Regions from separate parts of the Rhizobium sp. 21-4511-3d genome, predicted to be linked through region 4. Evidence: predicted binding sites of a transcription regulator. Region 4 holds the regulator's gene; each other region holds the start of a gene.
The links. The regulator PhoB, encoded in region 4, activates phosphate uptake and scavenging genes when phosphate is short. The targets are predictions, from matches to a motif close to TGTCATNNANCTGTCAT.
Positions count from the first base shown of each region.

Region 1 (2,201 bases), on a different contig from region 4:
TGAACCACACTCCAGACATCGGCCGCCGAATGACCGTTAACCTCCGCGATATCTCCACCTCCGACCTCGACGCCATCACCGCGATCTACCGTGAATCCGTACTGTCGGGCGTCGCCAGCTACGAGATAGCACCGCCGGAGCGCCAGGAGATGGCAACCCGCCTCTCCGCCATAACCGGCCAGGGCTACCCCTATATTGCCGCCGTTGACGAAAACGGCGAGCTTCTGGGCTATGCCTATGCGTCGGCGTTCCGCACGCGGCCGGCCTATAGATGGATGGTCGAGGATTCGATCTATCTTGCCCCCGCCGCCCGTGGAAAGGGCGTCGGCAAGGCGCTGCTGGCCGAACTGATATCACGCTGCACCGCGCTCGGCTTCCGGCAAATGGTGGCCGTCATCGGCGGCGCCCATCCAGCCTCGATCGCGCTGCATCGTTCATCAGGTTTCGAGGAAACCGGCCTGCTGAAGGGCACCGGCTACAAGCACGGCCGCTGGCTGGACACGATGTTGATGCAGCGTGTGCTCGGCGAGGGCAAGGATACAGACCCGGATCTCTCTGCTTATCCAGGCAGCCTCTACAAGGGCTGAGCGCCTATTTGTCGACGAGCTTCAGCACCTTGTCGAAAACCTTCAACACCTGCGGCAGCTCGTGGCCACGCTTCAGGATCATGCCGTTGGTATTCACCACGGAATAGGCGCCCTGCTTGTTGGCAAGCTTGGGATCTTTCTCGATGGTGAAGAGGGGCATTTCGCCGGAGCGCTTGAAGACGGAGAACACCGCCTTGTCCTTCATGTGGTCGATGGCGTAGTCTTTCCACTCGCCCTCGCCGACCATGCGGCCGTAAATCCACAGGATTGCATCCAGCTCTCGCCGGTGAAACGTCACCGGCAACGGATCCTTGCTCTGCTTGTATTCTTTAAGATCGACGACGACTGAGGAACTATTGTCGGCGGAACGGTGATCGCCATGCCGCAAATCCGGCTGATCTGTCATCAGTCTCCCTGTGCCTCCGCTTGTGACAGGAGAGTGACAGTTTGCCCGAGCCGCGCCAAATTGCAAGTGCGGCCAGTCATCACATTAATCATATGCTATGCAATCTCCTGAGCGCCGCAATTCAGTCAAAACAGCGCCTCATTTGCAGGGGAAGTTCCGCTCACCGATTTGGCGCCAGCGCGCCAAAGGGCCCGGCTGAGCGTATCGACCTTAACCCCAGCCCCGAATACGATCAGCCGGGCCGCCCCGTTTTCCATCTGCCACAGCAGATGAAACCCTCAGATATTCTTGCCCGCCATGATGACGGTTGCGCCCAGGATCGCGGCCGGGTCACCATCAGCCGTAGCAGCCTGCAGCAGAATTGCACAGCCCTCGAGGTCGGCCTTCTGCAGCACCGTTGCAGGTAAGGTCAGGCTTGTTGCCTTTCCGTCCCACATGCCCACGGTTTCGATGTCGCTGACGCTGTTGATGTAGGAAATCTTCTGGCCGCTATTCTCGCCCTTTTCGACGTCGATGGTCTTTTCCTTGTCGAAATAGACCATGACGACGCTGGCCTTGCCCTGCCCTGCGCCAATCTTGATCTCCAGCTCGTCGCCACGCATCTGCGCATCGACGGGCACGGAGAGGCCCTTGCCCTCCGTGGAGAAGCCGTTGATCTTGCCGTTGATCGCCGAGATGTCGGATCCCGCCATATGGTCGCGGCCATTGACCACCACCTGCGGCGTATAGACGTTGCTACGGCCGAGCATGCGGGCATAGCCATACTGCCGGTCGGTATTCTGCTTGGAGCTCAGCGTGTCGGTCCAGCCGAGATAATTCCAGTAATCGACGTGATAGGCTAGCGCGATGACATCGCCTTGGCCGACGATCTTGCGGAATGCCGCATCAGCCGGCGGACAGGAGCCGCAGCCCTGGGAGGTAAAGAGTTCGACGACGCCCTTCGGCTTGCCGTCTTCGGCATGAAGCGGTGCCGCGAGCACCAGACCGGCAATCATCGAAATCAAAAAACGCGGCGACATTGCAACCTCTTTTCCAGAACATGCGGCGGACCGATACCGCAGGCCCCGATTACGACCGTAGAGATAATCCTTCCGGCTCAAAACGGGAAGTAACGAACGGGTGAGACAGGCCCACCCGCCATCGCAGCCGGAACACATCGCCGTGAGCCCCGTCCCGCAAAGAAAAACCGCCGGAGATTGCTCTCCGGC
Region 1 is NZ_JBNWCF010000009.1:272,574-274,774, reverse strand. Features, by position in the region: gene ACQZ5H_RS20910 (hypothetical protein) at 1-3, shown strand, start outside; gene ACQZ5H_RS20905 (GNAT family N-acetyltransferase) at 30-587, shown strand; gene ACQZ5H_RS20900 (DUF2794 domain-containing protein) at 592-993, opposite strand; gene ACQZ5H_RS20895 (DUF1223 domain-containing protein) at 1,272-2,012, opposite strand.
Region 1: ACQZ5H_RS20900 (DUF2794 domain-containing protein) is a predicted target of PhoB. The motif match lies at 1,016-1,032, and genes of this name have one in related genera.

Region 2 (2,201 bases), on a different contig from region 4:
GCCGACGATGCGGAGTTCGCCGGTGACGTTGCCATCCTTGTCGAAACGCTTGACGCCGACATAGTCCATATAGGCGCGGCGGTGGACCACCGATTTGACGTTGGCCTTGGTGACGATCAGGAAATCCGGGCCGTCGAGGAAGGCGAGGATCTCGGGCGTCGTCGTCACCGCATCCTTGCCGGTGCGCAGGACGAGAACGTCGGGATTGGAGAGAATACCGAGGCCGGTGCCCTTGTCGCGCTCCACCTTGGCGCCGGCGCCCTTGCCGGAATAGACGTATTCGCGCATGCCGAGGAAGGTGAAGTTCTCATCGCGCAGCCAGGTGAGGAAGGCGAGTGCTTCGTCGCGGTCTGCCTTCTTGCGGCTGGAGCCATATTCACGCAGCTCGTCGATCGCCGTATCGAGCTTGGAGAGCATCGGCTTCCAGTCGGAAACCGCCTGATCGACCTGCTCCAGCACCGTTTTGATGCGCTTCTGCAGGTCGGCGGCCTGGGCCGATGTCAGCGGCGAAATATGGATCTGGATATGGCTGACGCGCTTTGCCGGATCGCTCGGCTCGTCGGCAGAGTAGAGCTCGGGAGCCTTGCCGTCTTCGAGGACCAGAATGGGGTGAACCGCCATGAAGAGATCGCGGTAGGTGCTGGTCACCTCGCCCATCACCGACTCGTAGAGGAAGGGCATGTTGTGGTCGGTGATCGTCAGAACCGATACGGCAATGCCCGCGGGCTCGACATCCGCGATGGTGTCGATGCTGACGCGCGGCGTCTTGCCGTTCCAGGCCTGCAATTCGCGGGCGGAATGGACCGCCGACAGCGCGAGCATCTCCGGGGTGTAGCGGTCGAGATCGTCGCCGCTGGCGCGGCCGAAGAGAATTTCGGGCTCAAGAAATTTGTCGCCGGTCGCGGCCGCGATCTTCTTGGCGCTCTCGATCTGCTTTTCACGTTTCGGATTTTGTCTTACGGCCATTTCAGATGCTCCCCCCGAGTCGGTCGGTTTTGGGCAAAATATCAGAAGAGTTATCGAAAAAATCTCTAAAAGAGGCGGTTTGACGGCAGCTTTCGTTCATTTTCGCCCCTGTTTGGATCACTTTCCGGAAGAATTGACGCTTATCTCGAATGGCTAAAATAAGTCGTCTCCGGTTTTCTCCGTCCGCTTCGCGACCTTTCCACGCAGAGATGAAGAACGGTTGACAGCTGTGGCGCAAAAAGGGGATCAACGGCGCATCGGGTTCAGGACCATCATCATGCCAGAAAATACCGCTGCCGGAACGGTTATCGTCATCTCCAGTCACGTCGTTCGTGGTTCGGTCGGCAATCGCGCCGCCGTCTTCGCGCTTGAAACGCTCGGACATCAGGTCTGGGCTCTTCCGACGGTGGTTTTGCCCTGGCATCCCGGGCATGGCCGCTCGACACGGCTGACCTTTGCCGAAGCCGACTTCGATGCGGCGATCGATGATCTGATCCGCGCGCCCTGGGTAGGCGAGGTGAAGGCGGTGCTGTCAGGCTATTTCGGCAATGCGGCGCAGGCCAAGTCGGTGGCCCGGCTGGTGAGCTCGCTGCGGCAGGGCAATCCGGATCTTCTCTATGTCTGCGACCCCGTCATGGGCGATCTCGGCGGGCTCTATGTGCCGCAGGCGACGGCCGAGGCGATCCGCGATCACCTGATCCCGCTTGCCTCGCTCGCGACACCCAACCGCTACGAGCTCGCCTGGATGGCCGGCGCGCCGCTCGATGACAACAATGCCGTCATGGAGGCGGCCCTGTCGCTTGGCCCGTCGCGCATGCTGGTCACCTCGGCTGTTCCGATGATGAGCGGCGGGATCGGTAATCTCTATCTTTCCGGACGCCACGCGCTGCTTGCCGAGCATAGGGCGATCGACAATCCGCCGAATGGGCTCGGAGATCTCCTGGCTGCGCTCTTCATGTCACGGTTGCTCTCGGGCATGGATGACGAGAAGGCGCTGCAGCTGGCGACGGCCAGCGTCTATGAAGTGCTTGCCCGTGCCGTCAAACGCGGAAGCGACGAATTGACGCTTGCGAGCGATGCTTCCAGTCTCGCCACGCCGATGGCCATGGTGCAGATGCGCCGCCTCATGCATCCGGCGCAGCGGCGCAAGCAATAGCAACGACTCATTTTGCACTGCAGCAGTTGATCTTGCCCGCGCCAAGCGTTAATCGAAATGTCATGCAGCGTTTTCCTGG
Region 2 is NZ_JBNWCF010000009.1:92,328-94,528, forward strand. Features, by position in the region: gene ACQZ5H_RS20055 (NAD-glutamate dehydrogenase) at 1-966, opposite strand, end outside; gene pdxY (pyridoxal kinase PdxY) at 1,244-2,122, shown strand; gene ACQZ5H_RS20065 (carbonic anhydrase) at 2,185-2,201, shown strand, end outside.
Region 2: ACQZ5H_RS20055 (NAD-glutamate dehydrogenase) is a predicted target of PhoB. The motif match lies at 1,176-1,192, and genes of this name have one in related genera.

Region 3 (2,201 bases), on a different contig from region 4:
GGCGGCACCTGCGCCTGACGTGACGATTTTGACGTTGCTGATCGACTTGCCGGCCAGTTCCAGGCCGTTCAGGATCGCGGCGGCGACAATGATCGCGGTGCCGTGCTGGTCGTCATGAAAGACAGGGATGCGCATCTTCGCGCGCAGCTGCTGCTCGATCTCGAAACATTCGGGCGCCTTGATGTCTTCGAGGTTAATGCCGCCGAAGGTCGGCTCCAACGAGGCGACGGTCGAGACCATCTGCTCGACGGTCGAGGCATCGACCTCGATATCGAAGACGTCGATATTGGCGAATTTCTTGAAGAGGACGGCCTTGCCTTCCATGACCGGCTTGGACGCCAGCGGGCCGATATTGCCGAGGCCGAGAACGGCGGTGCCGTTGGAGATGACGGCGACCAGGTTGGCGCGCGAGGTATAGTCGGCAGCGGTTTCCGGATCATCGCGGATTGCCAGGCAGGGGGCGGCGACGCCCGGCGAATAGGCGAGCGCCAGGTCGCGCTGGTTGCCGAGCGGCTTGGTTGCCTGAATTTCGAGCTTTCCGGGGCGGGGATAGCGGTGGAAGAACAGCGCCTGTTCGTCGAGAGTTCCGCCTGTCAGGTTCTTCTCCGTCTTGGATTTGTCCTGATTATCCATTGCCTTCTCCAATGCCGCAGTCATGTCGTTTGAAGACTTCTCCATACAACAATCGGCGTGGCTGGACAGTGAGAATTTGAGCTCAAAAGCGGAAAACTCTTATGCCCGCGCCATGCGTCAAACAACCGCGCTGTCATCTTCCTGAAACACGAGTCTGGTTTTGGAAGGCCAGATGAACGATGGGGCATGGGCAGGAAGCCTGTGAAGGATATTATGGATACGCGCCACTTCCGTACGCTCTTCATTTCCGATGTGCATCTTGGTTCGAAGGCTGCCAAGGCCGATTTTCTGATCGATTTTCTGCGTTACCACGAGGCCGATACGATCGTGCTCGTCGGCGATATCGTTGATGGCTGGCGGCTGAAGCGCAGCTGGTACTGGCCGCAGGTCTGCAACGACGTGGTCCAGAAGCTGCTGCGCCAGGCGCGCAAGGGCACCCGCGTCGTCTACATCCCCGGCAATCACGACGAGTTTCTGCGCGACTTCCCCGGCATGCATTTCGGCGGCATCGAAGTTGCCGAGCGGATGATGCATGAAGGCGCGGACGGCAAGAAATACCTGGTGCTGCACGGCGACGAATTCGACGTCGTCGTTCGCAACGCCCGCCTGCTCGCCTATCTCGGCGACTGGGCCTACGACATGGCGATCCGCATCAACATCGTGCTGGCCGCCATCCGCCGCCGCATGGGCATGCCCTACTGGTCGTTCTCGGCCTGGGCGAAGCTGCAGGTCAAGCATGCCGTCAACTTCATCGGCGAGTTCCAGCGCGTCGTCGCCGACGAGGCCCGCAAGTGCGGCGCCGATGGCGTCATCTGCGGCCACATCCACCATGCCGTCATCGAGGAGATGGACGGCGTGCGCTACATCAATACCGGCGACTGGGTCGAGAGCTGCACGGCGATTGCCGAGCATGAGGACGGCACGTTCGAGCTGATCACCTGGAATGCCATTGCCAGCACCGAGCCTGTCACGCTGAAGCTGACGCACCAGCCCGAGCGCGCTCCGCAAGCTGCCTGATTTTCAACCCGCCATATTGCAAGACCTTTAGCCGTTGCCTCCGGGCAACGGCCCTATTTATTTTTTAAAACGTTTCAAATGGGCTATTTCTCGCCATAGTCGCCCCTAGGTTGATGTGTTAGGCAACGCACAGTTTCCTGCAGGTCCACCATGATTCCCGCCCAGAATGCCTCTGTCGATGAGGGGGCTCCGCCGCGTTTCCGGCTGCTCAGCGCCCTGTCTTACTGCGCCCCGCTGATCGTCAACGGTGTCGCTCTTCCGTTCTTCCCCGTCTGGCTTGCGGTTCACAAATTCACCGATCACGAAATCGGCGTCATCCTTGCCGTGCCGATGGTGGTGCGCGTGCTCGTGGCGCCCATCGTTGCCATGTACGCCGACCGCATGGAGGAGCGCGCCGACGTTCTCCTGTGGTCGGGCGGGCTGTCGCTGCTGACGGCGATTGCGCTCTACTGGACGACGACATTCTGGCCGGTCCTGATCGTCTACAGCATCCAGGGCGCCACCTTCGCGCCCTATGTGCCGATCGTCGAATCGATCGTTATTTCCGGCGT
Region 3 is NZ_JBNWCF010000002.1:192,738-194,938, reverse strand. Features, by position in the region: gene ACQZ5H_RS06835 (NADP-dependent malic enzyme) at 1-633, opposite strand, end outside; gene ACQZ5H_RS06830 (UDP-2,3-diacylglucosamine diphosphatase) at 847-1,650, shown strand; gene ACQZ5H_RS06825 (MFS transporter) at 1,801-2,201, shown strand, end outside.
Region 3: ACQZ5H_RS06830 (UDP-2,3-diacylglucosamine diphosphatase) is a predicted target of PhoB. The motif match lies at 765-781, and genes of this name have one in related genera.

Region 4 (2,201 bases):
GCCGAGCAGATGGTTTCCGACGCTGTCCGCGCCCTCGTCAATGGCGACGCGGCGCTGGCGCAGAAGGTCATCTCCGACGACGTGATCCTCGATCACGCCGAGCGCGAGATCAACGACAAGGCGATTGTCACCATCGCCCGCCGCCAGCCGATGGCGTCGGACCTGCGCGAGATCATGGGTTCGATCCGCATCGCCGCCGACCTCGAGCGCGTCGGCGACCTCGGCAAGAACACCGCAAAGCGCGTCATCGCCGTGCAGAGCACCGGCGTTCCGCGCAAGCTCGCCCGTGGCCTGGAGCATCTCTCCGAGCTCGCTCTCGTCCAGCTGAAGGAAGTGCTCGACGTCTACACGACGCGCGCTGCCGACAAGGCGAAGTCGATCCGCGAGCGCGACGAGGAAATCGACGCGATGTACACGTCGCTGTTTCGCGAGCTCCTGACCTACATGATGGAAGATCCGCGCAACATCACCAGCTGCACGCATTTGCTCTTCTGCGCCAAGAACATCGAGCGCATCGGCGACCACGCCACGAACATTGCTGAAACAATCTACTACATGGCGACCGGCGCTCAGCCGGAAGGCGAGCGTCCGAAGGACGACACCGCCAACACCGTCGGCGCGGTAACGGAATAATCATCCGGACCGGGCCTCAGGAGACAGAATAGAATGATCCCGAGAGTTGCAGTCGTTGAAGACGAAGAAGCACTGAGCGTGCTTCTTCGCTATAATCTCGAAGCCGAAGGTTTCGAAGTCGATACCATCCTGCGCGGCGACGAGGCGGAAATCCGCCTTCAGGAGCGCACGCCGGACCTTCTTATCCTCGATTGGATGCTGCCTGGCGTATCAGGCATCGAGCTCTGCCGCCGGCTGCGCATGCGCCCGGAAACCGAGCGCCTGCCGATCATCATGCTGACGGCGCGCGGCGAAGAGAGCGAGCGCGTCCGTGGCCTGTCGACCGGCGCCGACGACTACGTCGTCAAGCCGTTCTCGACGCCCGAGCTCGTTGCCCGCGTCAAGGCGATGCTGCGCCGCGCCAAGCCGGAAGTTCTCTCGACCGTGCTGAAGTGCGGCGATATCGAACTCGACCGCGAAACGCACCGCGTTCACCGCAAGACCCGCGAAGTCCGTCTCGGGCCGACCGAGTTTCGTCTTCTGGAGTTCCTGATGTCGTCGCCGGGTCGCGTCTTCTCGCGCTCGCAACTGCTCGACGGCGTCTGGGGTCACGACATCTATGTCGACGAGCGCACCGTCGACGTCCATGTCGGTCGCCTGCGCAAGGCGCTCAACTTCTCGAACATGCAGGATGTCATTCGCACCGTCCGCGGTGCCGGCTACTCCATGGAAGCCTGAGTGAGGGAGGCTACGGCCTCCTGACATGCAGATACAAAAAAACGGGCCGAAAGGCCCGTTTTTCGTTTGTCTTTACCCGGCTCAGTTTGCCCGGGCTGCGGCCCTGCGGCGATCATTGACCGGCTGGTAAGCCAGACGCTGATGATACGTGCAGTAGGGCGAAGAATCCGGGCTTTCGCAGCCGCAGAAATGGAAATCGTCCTTCAGCGGATCGCCGACCGGCCACTTGCAGGTGCGTTCGGTCAGTTCCGTCAGGCCAAGACGGCGGGAGATCGGCACGACAACGTTGGAAGCCGGACGATATTCCATCTCCTCCATGACGTCGATTTCGATCTCTTCCTTCAGCATCGTTGCGCCCTGCGGGCGGGCAACGGTGCGGGTCGTCATGCGCGATGCGTAGTTCGGAGCGCGCGGTGCCGAAGTCGTGCGCTTCGGAGCCCGTGCCGCCGTTGCATTGCCGCCGGCCTTGGCACGGCCCGGCAGTGCCAGACGGTGAACCTTGCCGATGACGGCATTTCGGCTTACGCCTCCAAGTTGCGCCGCGATCTGGCTCGCGCTCAACCCTTCGGACCACAGTTTCTTGAGTTTCTCGACCCGCTCGTCTGTCCAGTTCATGCCCTGTGTCTCCGCCGTTTAAGCGTTGTGAAGGCAGAATCCTTCACCGTTTGCCCCGGATGAATCCGACACAAGAAACGCTTGACTAATTTTGGTGACTAGTTCCGCCGCATGCAGTCTAGTAATTGAGTTTTAACCTAGTGTGAGGCTGACTCCGTGACAAGAGTCGCGGGAATCCGGATGAATCGAATTTCAAGTTTTCCCCAACTTGCTTCCCCACAGAGTCATTTCTGCAA
Region 4 is NZ_JBNWCF010000007.1:85,476-87,676, reverse strand. Features, by position in the region: gene phoU (phosphate signaling complex protein PhoU) at 1-633, shown strand, start outside; gene phoB (phosphate regulon transcriptional regulator PhoB) at 667-1,350, shown strand; gene ACQZ5H_RS16665 (GcrA family cell cycle regulator) at 1,432-1,965, opposite strand.